DNA from 2 places in the Pectobacterium cacticida genome. Region 2 is predicted to be linked to the other one. Evidence: predicted binding sites of a transcription regulator. Region 2 holds the regulator's gene; the other holds the start of a gene.
The links. The regulator LexA, encoded in region 2, represses DNA repair genes until DNA is damaged. The targets are predictions, from matches to a motif close to TNCTGTATGTACATACAGNA.

Region 1: the regulator LexA is predicted to act here: its motif matches at 4,030-4,049, upstream of RFN81_RS10085 (metal-dependent hydrolase).

The regions. Positions count from the first base shown of each region.
Region 1 is NZ_CP133656.1:2,177,888-2,185,062, reverse strand. It holds gene yddG (aromatic amino acid DMT transporter YddG) at 1-328, opposite strand, end outside; gene nadE (ammonia-dependent NAD(+) synthetase) at 412-1,236, opposite strand; gene osmE (osmotically-inducible lipoprotein OsmE) at 1,462-1,791, shown strand; gene RFN81_RS10090 (L-cystine transporter) at 1,873-3,267, opposite strand; gene RFN81_RS10085 (metal-dependent hydrolase) at 3,437-4,012, opposite strand; gene paeX (pectin acetylesterase PaeX) at 4,122-5,084, opposite strand; gene RFN81_RS10075 (oligogalacturonate-specific porin KdgM family protein) at 5,402-6,124, opposite strand; gene RFN81_RS10070 (ABC transporter substrate-binding protein) at 6,396-7,175, opposite strand, start outside.
Region 2 is NZ_CP133656.1:3,543,972-3,551,146, reverse strand. It holds partial or broken gene ltrA (group II intron reverse transcriptase/maturase) at 1-184, shown strand, start outside; gene ubiC (chorismate lyase) at 1,083-1,592, shown strand; gene ubiA (4-hydroxybenzoate octaprenyltransferase) at 1,627-2,490, shown strand; gene plsB (glycerol-3-phosphate 1-O-acyltransferase PlsB) at 2,644-5,085, opposite strand; gene RFN81_RS16155 (diacylglycerol kinase) at 5,213-5,578, shown strand; gene lexA (transcriptional repressor LexA) at 5,688-6,296, shown strand; gene zur (zinc uptake transcriptional repressor Zur) at 6,346-6,855, opposite strand; gene RFN81_RS16140 (pirin family protein) at 6,952-7,175, opposite strand, start outside.

The DNA.
Region 1 (7,175 bases), 1.4 Mb from region 2:
AAAGAAATACGGTTAAACTGGGCCACAGATAGTTAATCATGCCTAATTCCATGGCCTGCGCTCGGCTGCTTGCTAATCCAATGGAAAGTGACAGAAAGACTTCATAGCTGACAAATAGCGTACCGCCGACAAGCAAATACACGCTGGGCTGCCTATCTACACGTGGCAGCCCATAAAAAACCAGGAGACACAGCGTGCTAACGGAGTAAATGAGTGCCGCGCCGCCAATAGGCCCGAACGATTCGGCCAGGCTGCGGATAAGCCCGATGGAGGTGCTCCAGAGAACAATTGCCAGTAAGCCAGAGAGTGTGGCACGCCGCGGTGTCATGTTTTTCCTTGGCAACAAGCCAGGTTATTAATAATAAATCGGACGCCATTTTCTGCGCCCGTTGATGTGTTTATTACGATCGGTTATCGCCAGAAGTCATCAAAAACGGTAACGGGAGGACGGCGTTTGTGCTCCGTTTTGCGATACCAGTTTTCAATAATCTCGGCTTCCTTCGCATCAATCTTTTTGCCTTCCAGATAATCGTCGATCTTCTCATAGGTAACACCCAGCGCGATTTCGTCGGGCAGAGAAGGGCGATCCTCTTCCAGGTCGGCGGTAGGCGCTTTGGTATAAAGGTGAGGAGGGCAGCCCAGTTCACGCAGTAGCGCTTTGCCCTGGCGTTTATTCAGTCGGAAAATTGGGTTGATGTCGGTGCCGCCATCGCCGTATTTGGTGAAAAAGCCGGTTACCGCCTCGGCGGCATGATCGGTGCCAACGACTAGGCCTGCATTCATGCTGGCGATGCTGTATTGCGCTTTCATTCTTTCCCTTGCTTTTTCATTTCCTTTGACAAAATCGGAAAGTGCTATCCCGATGGCGCGCAAGGTTGCTTCACTGGCATCAACTGCGGGTTTGATGTTAACGGTTAAAACACGATCCGGTTGAATAAAGGTAATGGCATCCTGGCAGTCAGCTTCATCAGCCTGAATGCCATAAGGTAGCCGAACCGCGATAAACTGATAGCGCGTATCCCCTGTTTCATCGCGTAATTCCGCGATCGCCATCTGACACAGTTTTCCCGTGAGCGTGGAATCCTGGCCGCCGCTGATGCCCAGAACGAGTGTCTTAATAAACGGGTGAGCATTCAGATAATTCTTTAAAAAATCAACGCTAACGCGGATCTCCTGAAGCGGATCGATACTGCTTTTAACGCCCAACGTAGTGATAATGTCCTGTTGTAATGACATGCCATCCCCTCCTGAACCTATTGATACTGAAACAAAAAATAGAGCGATTGCCAGAGTGTAAAACGAATTGGCATGAAGAAAAAGCATAAGCTGCCAGGTAGTCGTTTTCCCTATAGATAATCGGTTTCGACTATCGGTCAATATGTTACATATCGGTGCAATAATTTGAAAAAGAGGTTGTTGCCGACTAGCCTTAAAGCGGCACATTAATTATGAGGTGATGGAATGAAAAATAACAGATTATTACTCGCTATTGCGGCAGCAGGTGCGGTGATGTTAGCGGGATGCTCTACTTATAATAAGGTCGAAAGCTATGTCAATGAACCCGTAGTGAAAGACGTAAAAGTGGGTATGACGAAGCAGCAGGTTCACCAACTGGCGGGCAGCGGAATCGAAAAACGCATGGTGAATGCTAAGGGAACCTGTAGCGATTATGTGCTGAAAAATCGCGATGGCACGGCGCAGAACTATTTCGTTAGTTATGACGAGACCGGACATGTTCTGAATAAAGGTTTCCAGAGCTGTCAGGCTTACGATACCAATCCACAGCGTTAAGCTGTTGATGACAAGTCATTATTATTATATTAACGCCGACTGTCCGAACCGTCGGCGTTTTCTTCTAGCCGAATACAAGGACTAGCGGTGAGTTAACTCCGCGTCGTCCTGCGCATTGAAAACGGTTTTATCCGTCTGCTTCATTAATTGGCTGGTAACCGTACCCGCCGTCATCGACCCGCTGACGTTAAGCGCGGTGCGCCCCATATCAATCAGCGGTTCAATTGAAATCAATAGCGCGACGAGTGTCACCGGAAGACCCATTGCGGGTAAGACAATTAATGCGGCAAAGGTGGCTCCGCCGCCTACGCCAGCCACGCCGGCAGAACTAATGGTCACGATCCCGACCAGCGTCGCAACCCAGACCGGATCGAATGGGTTGATTCCGACCGTTGGTGCGACCATTACCGCCAGCATTGCTGGATATAGTCCGGCACAGCCGTTCTGTCCTATAGTTGTCCCGAAAGAAGCGGCAAAACTAGCGATGGACTGTGGAATACCAATGCGCCGTGTTTGCGCTTCAATGCTCAGCGGGATTGTTGCCGCGCTGGAACGACTGGTAAAGGCGAACGTCAGCACCGGCCAGACTTTACGATAGAAACGTGCCGGATTAATGCCGGTGAAAGAGAGGATTAGCGCATGGACGCCGAACATTATCGCCAGCCCCAGATAGGAGGCGACAACAAAACTACCCAGCTTGAGAATGTCCTGCAGGTTAGAACTGGCAACCATTTTGGTCATGAGCGCCATGACGCCGTAAGGGGTTAGTTTTATTACCAGCCGAACGAGTTTCATCACCCAGGATTGCAACGTATCAATAGCGGTTAAGACACGTTCACCTTTAACGCTATCATCCTTTAGTAACTGAAGCGCCGCTACCCCAAGGAATGCAGCAAAGATAACAATGCTAATGATAGAGGTTGGATTCGCCCCCGTTAATTCAGCAAACGGGTTTTTAGGGATAAATGAGAGAATAAGCTGTGGCACATTGAGATCGGCAACCTTATTCGCGTAATGGCTTTCAATTGCCGTCAATCGCGCGGTCTCCTGGGCGCCTTGCACCAGTCCGGTTGCCGTCAGGCCGAATAAATTCGTCACAAAAACGCCGACTAATGCAGCGATCAGCGTAGTGAACAACAAGGTAGAAAGCGTCAATACGCTGATTTTTCCCAATGACGAGGCGTTGTGCAGTTTGGCAACAGAGCTGAGGATGGAAATAAAGACTAGCGGCATGACGATCATTTGTAATAGCTGCACATAGCCATTTCCTACAATATTGACCCAGGATATAGACTGACTAATCACGGGGTTGTTATCGCCATAAATCAAATGCAATGCTGAACCAAAGATGACACCGACGACTAAGCCCAACAATACCTTTTTGGCCAGGCTCCAGGTGGGGTTGCGGCTGGCATAACCGAGTCCGAGTAATAATACGACAAATAACACAATATTTATGAGCAGCGGAAAATTCATCCGGCTTTTCTCCCTATCAATAAGCCACATCGCTTTGCTGCCAATGCCGTATATTTATCTGGATCAGCAGCAGTCGAGTTTTTTTGCGATAATAAATAACTACCACGCACAGGATAGCAGGTCTTTTATCAGGATGTTACCGAGACAACGTTGACGGTAAATAACCCGGTTATTTCAGGTAATGGGCGAGGTAGCTTTGCGCCGATTGCCAGAAGTAGGACAGCTGGCCATAAGTACAGCAATCCAAATTCTTTTGCGGCTGATATAGCGAAAAACCGATGCAGGCGAGACATAAAATGCGTTCCCATTGATTGCCTTTCTGGCTATTTACTAGCGGTAGACGGAAACGCCAGCGACAAGGCCAGAGAAGAGGAACGCCCGCGGGGGTTAACATGTCAGCGAGAATATGGCTTAAATAACCAACGATCATGGCATGATAGGCATCGGTTGGGATCGGCCACTCCGGCGGTAGACGCGTTTGGATAAAGAAAATACCCGTGGCGATGGCCAGTAGGCTATGTGTAAAACCACGATGGCCAAATAGGCGCGCAACCGGCACGGAAAGCCACTTCAGACGTTGTCCGAGGACAGATTTGGGGTGATCGATGTCCGGCAGCAGTGCGGTAAGAAGGGCACCGGGAATAATATGCCACCAGTCTCCGGTAGCCAGCGCAGGCGAAAGTTCAACTTTTTTAGCCAGAATTACGCAGGCAACAGAAAACAGCAGATGTCCTTCCGCAGTCATGAAGCATCTCAAATTTAAACTGTTATTTTATACAGTATAAGAGATTATCGCTGCCTGCGGAAGCCGTGACGCCGTAACGAGTTATTTCAATTGCGGCCAAATTAACGCTTTATGGCGTAATTTTCGCCGGTTGGCTGGTTGCGGGTAATGTGCGTAGCCAATTATCGAGAAGCTGGGGCCAGGTTGACGCTGGAAGGCCCTCGGTGCCACGCAGACCGAAACCATGACGCCCCTTTTCAAAGAGATGCATTTCGACTGGGATCTTCTTTCCCCGCAGTGCGTTAAACATCACCAGGCTATTATCTACCGGCACTGATGGATCATCGACCGCATGTACCAAAAATGTGGGCGGCGTTTGCGCGGTCACTTGCTTCTCAGGTGAATAACGCATCACCTGCGAGTCTGTCGGCTGTTCGCCGATTAACTGTTTACGCGATCCCAGGTGCGCAATATCGGCCTGCATTGAGATGACAGGGTACATCAACACCATGAAATCGGGGCGAGCGCTGACGCGATCAATAGCATCTATGGCAGGATAAATGGGCTGCGCGAATCGGGTACCAAGGCTGGCGGCAACATGTCCCCCGGCAGAGAACCCCATAATGCCAATGCGTTGAGGGTCAATATGCCATTTTGTGGCATTGGCTCTCAGTGTCCTTATGGCGCGTTGCGCATCGGCGAGAGGGGCATCGGCACCTTCCTGATGACCATCACCAGGCATACGGTAGGTCATCACAAAAAGCGTGTATCCTCGCTGGTTAAAAAATGGCGCCAGGTCACTCCCTTCTTTATCCAACACTACGCGCTGATAGGAACCGCCGGGGGTAACCAGCAGTGCCATGCCATTAGGGTTGTCTGCGGGATAAACGGTAATTTCGGGACGGCGAATGCCCATCGCCGCCCGGTCGGGTAACGCAGGATTGTTACTCCGTTCGATAACCTTCGGTTGTATGGATGAGGTCGCGGCACCCGGTGCTTCACCCTGGGGCCAGACAGGAAAAACAGGCTGGGCCTGGCTAAACCCATAAATAGACATCATCATGGCCCCAATGAGCAGAGAACGAACGATCATGATAGATTACCTGACAAAAAATAGAAGGAAACTATTAGATATTAAAAAAAGGTAGTCATTATTTCTGAGAAAAATGACTACCTTGAACCGCAGCTAGAACAATAAACAAACAACATTCACAGGTGAAGAGGGTAAATCAGACACAGCAAAGACTAAAATCGATTGAAAAATATTCTCTATAATATTGGACAATACACACAAAATAAAGAAACGTAATTATTTAATTTGCAGCAAATCTACTCATAGAAGGATGCTATTGGTCAACAGCATTTAACAATAACACCCATTTAATTAACTAATAAATAACCGGTGAATGATTAGAAACTATATTGTACACCGACACGAAAACGCGTTTGGCGATGATCTGATTTCCCACCCTCCGCAACGTTACCCAGCGCGGTGTAAGGTTTCCAGTTTTTGTCCCACTTATAAGAAAGTTTTACGTCATGGGTGAAATCATAATTATCATTATCATAGATTACTACTCCCGCCTTGGTGACTTTTTTATAATCTAATTCATAGTCAACCTGGAAATCTTTCAGGAATTTATAGCTAATAACGGACGTTAACTGATAACCTTTCTCAACAGAAGGGTCGCCGTTGGATTTACCAACATTCAGTCCACTATTTCTTTTGTAATACGGACGATAGCGTAAAGAAATAGACAGATCATCAGTAATCGCAGCTTTCCCGCGCAGGTAAGGGCGATAGTTATTTGAGGTAGAGCTTGAATCTAAGGAGAAACCTGGTTCGATTTGGAACGTTTTGTCGATTTTATAGACATAGCTGGCGACCACTTCAGTGCCGTTACTTACCGTTTCATGATATGGCTTATTCGGTGTACTGTCATTATTGGCCTGACGCCATTTTGCTTCAGCGGATAATCCAAAACCATTGGCAAAACGGTGTGACATGGATAAGCGGTCACGGTGATCGTTCTTCGGCGTATCTTTCATTTCATGACGGTAGTCAATAGTTACTGCCATTGCATTAACGCTAATTAATGACGTTACAGCCAGTGCGAGTAATTTAATTTTCATCATTATATTCCCTATCGGTTAGTACAGTGTTTAATACTTATTCTAAAAGCGCATTATAATTCCGAAAGACACATTGTTCTTTTGTGGCAGGAACTATTCTATTTATTAATAAATGGCTTTCTGTGATCGAGATCGTCTTGGGTAATAAAAAATAAAATGGAGTTTCAAGTTGTGAAGGCGATCGGGTTGAATAGGGCAGTTGTTTTAATTTATATGAAAAATCCCTGCCGGGGATTGGCAGGGATTAAGGGGAGGTAAATCGAATGCTATTTTATCTCATTGCACGTCTTAAAATACGTTCAGATTGACGTTGGAAGTATTTTGCCGCTTCTTCCACAGTTTTCTGACCATAGTCAATAGACTGGATGGCATCATTAAACAACGTGACGATTTGCGGATCGTCAAAATAAGGTGAAACCGGTACCTCGTGAGGCAATGTCAGCGCGAGTTTCAATCCTGATACCGCCGGCGCATCATCCTGGATAACGCCATCCGCAGTCAACTGAGCGACAGCCGCTTTACTTAACGGTACACCCCGTTCCAGCCCCAGAGCCTGAACGCCTTCCTTGCTATTTAGCAGGAAATTAATCAACTGAGCGGCTTCCTTAGGATGCTTGGTTGACTTGCCGATAGATAGCATCTGTGCAGGCTTGAAAAACAATCCGGCATCTTTCGCGCCGGGCAACATTGGATAGTTACCCAGCTCCAGTTTTGCTGGCGGTTGTAGATTATCGGAGTACTTAGTGATAGTGGAGTTCCACATGTATGTGCCTGACCATTCGCCAGTGATCCAGGGTTTCATTTCATACATGTTGCTCTTGCCATAAGAGGCATAGTATTTCGCATCAGGCATGACATGGGCGTCGATCAGTTTCTTATACATCCCAAAGAATTCATTCCATTGCGCTTCGCTATAGGAGAATTTTTGACTCTTCACATCAATAGCTGGAATATTGTACTTCTGCACCATGTACGAATTCAGTAGCGCCAGAGTATCCTGGTGTTCCAATACGATAGGGTAGTATTGGTCGCCCAGCTTTTCTTTGAATAC
Region 2 (7,175 bases):
TGGAAAACTGAGATTAATTTGGGAGCGACAGGGCCATCGATGTCCGGTCTGCCACCAGATATTCAGAGATAATGATGATTGGGATATCCATCACATTATCAGACGAGTAGACGGCGGCGGTGATGAAATCGATAACTTAATGATGTTGCATCCTAACTGTCATCGGTTGGTGCACAGTAATTGATAGTAAATAGGATGTTTATTATGATGAGCATTCAACCCTTTACGGGAAATTCAAGGAGGTGTATTTTGACCAAACTTTTGAATTTCCCCAAATTGCACTTGGCGTAGGCGCGCTGAGGCTTGGTCGAGAGGGGAGAATACGAGAGCTAGCAGGAAAAGGTTGCCCAGAGGGCTGGCAAAGAAGAGAGTGATTCAAATCTTAGCTCAATCCTTTACCTTGAGCGCCTACTCAAGGTTAGACTGTGATGGAGTTGGAGTAAGACCAAGATAGCGTATTCCCCGCGTATGCGGGGACTAGCGTGAATGCAAAATCTTCGCTCCGCTCTCACCTCTATCAACATAGGATAGTTGTTAGATTCATCATATAGACTCGCGTTACTGGCACTAGCTAACTCTAACGTTGTCGGCCCAAACAATAGTGCGGGCTTATAAAGGCTTGAGCCGTATGCGGGGAAACTTGCATGTACGGTTCTTAGGGGGCGGCGGCGCAGTAATGCGCCGCTGCTACCCGACATGTGATGCGGTGGTCGCCGGAAGAGACTTCCGGCGATGAGCATCAGGTTACAAAAGCGCGTCTTTCTACACGCTAAAAAGCACCATTTGGTTACGATGCCAAATGGTGCTTTTTTATGCGCGCTACTCTCCTGATTGATGTCATAAGTGCTTGTTGTACTCTGAAATTTGCCTATTCTCTGCCTGGTTGTGTACCTGATTCGGAGTATAACCATCCTTGTCGTCATTGCCGTATCTCCAAGTACCTTATTGAAATAGGGTTACATCGGGGATGAATTGGCGTGTACATGTTTTCAGGGCAGGATTCTGCGCTACAATAGGAGCGCTTACTTTATTTACGAATGCTTCATCGTGATGATGGGGCAATCCAGTTCGGAGCAGGGGCTATGTCTGGCGATGCGGCTAAGTTATTGCGCACCATTACCTGGCGTACTGAACGTTCTTCGGTTATGCCCGTGCATATTGGCGACTGGATGATGGAAACGCAATCCATGACGCAGCGGCTTAAACATTATTGTACCCAATTGAAGGTAGTACTTTGCCATGAAGGGTTCATCACGCCGCAAGCGCTGGGGGAAGAGGGCGAGCAACTCCCCCCTGATGAGCGTTATTGGCTACGCGAAGTCGTGCTGTATGGCGACGGCCGCCCTTGGCTATTTGGCCGCAGTATTGTTCCGCAACGAACGCTTAACGCGACGGATTCGGCACTCATGAAAATTGGCGCTGAGCCACTGGGTCGTTATCTATTTGCACAGGAATCGCTAACGCGTGACTATATTCACATCGGATGCGGTGAAGGCGTGTGGGCGCGACGTTCCCGACTGTGTCTTTCCGGTTATCCATTACTGTTGACTGAGCTTTTCTTACCGGAATCGCCGGTATACATCAACCAGTAATGAAGATTAGCAGGCAATTTGAGGAGATGAATCCTTGGAAACAAGTGTGACAACAGGGAAATGGCTGGCCTATTGCCGCTTAATGCGAATTGATAAACCGGTAGGTTCTCTGTTGCTATTATGGCCAACGCTATGGGCGTTATGGCTGGCAGGGAGGGGCGCGCCGGCGCCATGGACACTATTTGTTTTTGTCGCTGGCGTTTTCTTAATGCGTGCGGCAGGGTGTGTCATTAATGATTATGCCGATCGTCATTTTGACGGCCATGTAAAACGCACGGCCTCTCGTCCGCTACCCAGTGGTGAAGTGAGTGAGCAAGCGGCTAAAGTATTGTTTGTCGCGCTGGTCTTGCTGGCATTTGGTTTGGTGCTAACGCTGAACAAGATGACGATCTTGCTGTCCGTGGCGGGGTTAATCCTGGCTTGGGTCTATCCGTTTATGAAACGGATCAGCCATCTTCCCCAGTTTGTACTGGGTGCCGCGTTTGGTTGGTCAATTCCTATGGCGTATGCCGCCGTCAGCGAAAGCCTTCCGGCAACTTGCTGGATGTTGTTTTTAGCATATATCTGTTGGACGGTCGCTTACGATACGCAATATGCGATGGTGGATCGTGATGACGATCTCAAGATTGGCGTAAAGTCTACGGCGATATTGTTTGGTCGTTTTGACAATATCATCATTGGTGGATTGCAGTTAGCCATGTTGATAATACTGTTGATTTTAGGAAACGTTGTTGGATTAGGCAAGACGTACTACATTGCTTTATTGGCCGCGGCTGGCATGTTTGTTTATCAGCAAAGACTCACGGCCGGGCGCGAGCGCGACGCCTGTTTTAAGGCGTTCCATAATAATAAATATGCCGGGATGGTCATATTTATTGGTGTGCTGTTGGGGCTGTAAGGCGTCTCGGCAGGGATAAAAAACAGCGAGCAATCGCTGTTTTTTGTCATGTAACCCGTGAGTTTATTCTGCGAAATGCCCATCTTGATAGCGATGTGTCATTCGCTATTTCACGGTTTCTCACGGGCTACTTTCCATAGCGCCGCCTACTGTCTAATTCTCGACGTCTATTTCAGAGGCGATACTGGCGCTTTCGATCGTCAGCCTCACTTCCGGGGTGATGAGATCGCTGAGGATAGTGTAGAGCGCGACGATATCATTTTGCACCGTTTCCACGCTATCAGTGATATACCCTTCTGTGCGTAAAGTGGCGACCAATGTTGAGAACACCGCCTTATCGAAAAATTCGGGCGCGTTGATGCCGTGCAGTACGGACAGGCGCTGCGCCATGTTGCGGCTTTCCTTCTCCAGCGCGCCACGGCTAATGTCTGGATTTGCGCATAACAGAGACAAGGTAATCGCATAGCGTTGTAACGTCTCTCGCACGCCTGCCGAGAGGAGTTGCAAGGTACGAATACGCGATGGATTAATCGTAAGTTCGCCGTCAAGACGGCACAGCAACTGCTGTCTCACCAGTTCGTTAGCCAACATTTCCAGTACATCCGGTAAGCGTTCCCGAGAATAATGTAGGAACAATTCAGATTGCAGGAGCGGATAGATCAACGTAATTTGTCGAACCGCTTCGGCAGGCGTAATCCGGCGATGGTGCATGACGATACTGGCAAGTAACGACGGCAAGACCAATAGGTGCTGAATGTTATTGCGATAGTATGTCATTAGAACCGCCTGCTCACGCGGTAGAATGATAATATCGCCAACGCTATCCTTCTCAACTTCGAATTTGCCCAGACTTAGCGCGTGTTCCAATAATTCATCCGCTGTTTTTTGGGGGACGGTAATATCTTCATGATAAGGAACTTGACGTAAGAGTTGCAGGTAGCACTCTAGTTGTTCGCGCATTTGTTCGCGCGTCAATGAACGCTGGCGCGATGCCAATAACGCGGTAGAACACAGGTTCATCGCGTTTGCCGCTGCAGAATTATTAATGCGTGCCATGACATCCATCGCAATATTCTGCACCGTCGGTGTCAACCAATTTGGCCGTGGCGTTTCGATCGGGTCAATAGCCTCACGCCACTGCGGCACATGTTGGTTTAGATAGCTCATCAACGGCAACGGTTCGCCGAAATTCACGTATCCCAGGCCGAGGTTACGCAGTTTGCGCAAACCGCGTACCATTTGCATAAAGCCTTCTTTTTCCTTCACCGCGCCGCGGAGCTCTTTCGCATAAGTACCGACCTCCATCACATGCTCGTAGCCGACATAAATCGGTACCAGCGTGATAGGCCGCGTACCGCCTCTAAGCATCGCCTGAATGGTCATCGCCAAGGTTCCGGTCTTGGGCTCCAGCAGGCGCCCCGTACGCGAGCGCCCGCCCTCCATGAAATATTCAACGGAATAGCCGCGGGCAAATAACTCCCCCAGATATTCGCGAAAAATGGTTGAATACAGTTTGTTGCCTTTAAAGGTTCGCCGAATGAAAAACGCACCAAGACGGCGGAATATCGGCCCCGCTGGCCAGAAGTTAAGATTGATTCCCGCGGCGATGTGCGGCGGCACCAGCCCCTGGTGATACAAGACATAAGACAGGAGCAGGTAGTCCATATGACTACGGTGACAAGGCACATAAACGATGCCGTGACCATCCTCTGCCAGTTGGCGAACACGCTCAGCGTTATGAACATTGATCCCCTGATAAAGGCGGTTCCATGTCCAACTTAATACGCGATCCGACAGACGCACCGCCTCGTAGGAAAAGTTGGCGGCGATCTCTTCCAGTAATTCAATGGCATTCTGTTGCGCTTTTTCATGAGAGATCTTCTTACTGCGTGCTTCGTCCTCGATGGCTTTCTTGATCGCTTTGGAGCCCAACAGTTTGTTAAACAGCTCCTGACGCACCGGCAAGCGCGGGCCAACAGCCGCCAAACGTTGGCGAGAGAAGTGCATACGTGCGACACGCGCCAGTTTGTGGGCTATCGTCTTATCGGTGCCATGCTCGGTCGCCATATAGCGCAGAGACACCGGGCTGGAGAAGCGGACAAAACTGTCACGACCTAGCCACAGGACGGCGAAAAATTTCTCAATGCCATTAAGTAACCGTAAATGAGGTGTTGATTGAGCGTGGCCTTCGCGTCCTGGAGAACGCCCAAACATGACGGAAACGGGAACCATCTGTACATCCAGATCTGGATTGGCACGATGCAAATCCAGATAGTCGTGGAACAGCTTGACGGATTCCTGTTTGGGAACGTAATAGTGAAAGACGCGTGGGCCGTCATTGATAAAAACGTAACTAGGGAGTTCGATGCCGTTAAAGTCGAATGATTGCAAAGGGTCGGGTAACCCCAATGCCAGACATTTCGCCTGTAGCGTCAACAGATCCGCCTGAGAGTTGTAGGGCAGAACATAGAGTATGGGACGTGAAGGATCTAACCCCAACTCAGCCACGGGATCTGCAGGAATTACTTTGCTTTTCACCAGCAGTTTCAGCGGGAAACTCAATAGCTTGTAGTAAATTTTACGCCAGCCTGACATAACAACTTGGAGCCTCTTGTTAGCGATGCGCGGCAAGGATACCAGAAACTGCGCCGGAGATCTGTGGTGATGAGACAACACCAGCGCGTTAAAATGCGAACTATTTTATATAAAAAGTGGAGGATAAATGAATAAAGCGACGGGAGTAACCCGGATTATTAAGGCGACTGGTTATTCCCTTAATGGGCTGAAACAGGCGTGGCGGCACGAAGCGGCATTTCGTCAGGAAACTCTACTGACGAGTGTCGGCATCATCGTTGCGTGTTTATTGCCCGTTACGCTAGTCGAAAAACTATTACTGATTGGATCTGTCGTCTTGATTATGCTCTTCGAGTTAGCCAATAGTGCCATTGAAGCGGTTGTCGATCGCATTGGCTGCGAACACCATGAATTATCGGGTCGAGCTAAAGATATGGGCTCCGCGGCCGTTTTCATCGCTTTCCTGTTTGCTGCTGTTGTCTGGGGAGGCATTCTCTGGCAGTGTTTTGCCTGACGTTACGCATAAGCAAATAAAAGTCAGGGCTTTGCCTACATCGGCATTCCCAATGTTGACTTACCTGTATATACTCACGGAAAGACTGTATAAACAACCAGGGGGCGGGATGAAAGTATTAACGGCAAGGCAGCAGCAGGTGTATGACTTAATCCGCGATCATATTGCGCAGACTGGAATGCCGCCAACGCGTGCGGAAATTGCTCAACAATTGGGGTTCCGCTCACCCAATGCGGCGGAAGAGCACCTAAAGGCATTGGCGCGTAAAGGCGTAATTGAAATTGTCTCAGGCGCTTCGCGTGGCATTCGCCTTCTGATGGAAGAAGAGACGGGGATCCCCTTGGTGGGGCGCGTCGCCGCAGGTGAGCCGCTGCTCGCGCAGGAACATATCGAATGTCATTATCAGGTCGATCCTGCAATGTTCAAACCCAGCGCTGATTTTTTGCTGCGAGTAAGCGGCATGTCGATGAAAAATATTGGCATTATGGATGGCGATTTACTCGCTGTGCACAAAACCGAAGATGTTCGCAACGGGCAAATCGTTGTCGCACGTATCGAAGATGAAGTGACGGTAAAACGCCTGAAGAAACAAGGTAATACGGTGTATTTGCTCGCTGAGAATGAAGAGTTTGCCCCCATTGTTGTCGATCTGCGCCAGCAAAATTTTTCGGTAGAAGGCTTAGCGGTTGGCATCATTCGTAACAGCGACTGGAGCTAACAGTTTGTGGCTACGCACGGCTAGTGGCTGGAAGTTGCGTCTTTAGGCATTAACGTTTTTTTATCGGCACGCTATGGTCATGATCGCAATGATCCGGCTGTTTGCATGATGCTATTTCCTGGCAGTCGCTGCATAGCCCGTGTGCTTCCACAACGCTGTGACGCAGCGTAAATCCTGACTGTTGCGCCAAATTGCGTAGCGTTTCCTCCACCCCTTCGGTTTGACGTTCTGTCACCTGCCCACAGCGATCGCAGATGAAGAGGGCGGAGGTATGGCTTTGGTCTTCGATATGGTGACACAGTACGTAACTGTTGTTGGATTCGACTCGATGAATGAAGCCCTGCTCCAGCAGAAAATCCAGCGCACGATAGACCGTCGGCGGTTTGGCCTGAGGCTCGGAAACCCGCAGCAGATCGAGCAGATCATATGCGCTGATCGCGCCGGGTTGTTGGGCCATAAGGCGTAAAACTTCTAACCGCTGGGGCGTGAGACGCACAGCGCGTTGCTGACAAATTTGTTCAGCCTGGGCAAGCAGTTTGTCCTGTTGGGTTGAATTCATTGCCATATCACCCTGACGCATTGAGAATTAAGGCGGATATCTTATCACGATTGCGTAAAAACGCCGAACTGGCGGCATTATCCTGCGATAATAGCGTTATACCACCAGATCGATAAGCAAGGCTCGTACCGGCGATCCAGCCCGTAGCGTCAGTGACGGTTCTTGTTTAATAAATGCGCCGTCTCCACAGTGTAAGACCTCGCTGTTATGGTCGCCCTTTACTATCATTGAACCACGGATCAGCTGCAGGTAGGCCTGGTTGCCCTGTAGGGTGATTGCGCTTTGCGCATCTTGCTGGAGATCGACATGATGGACCCAAA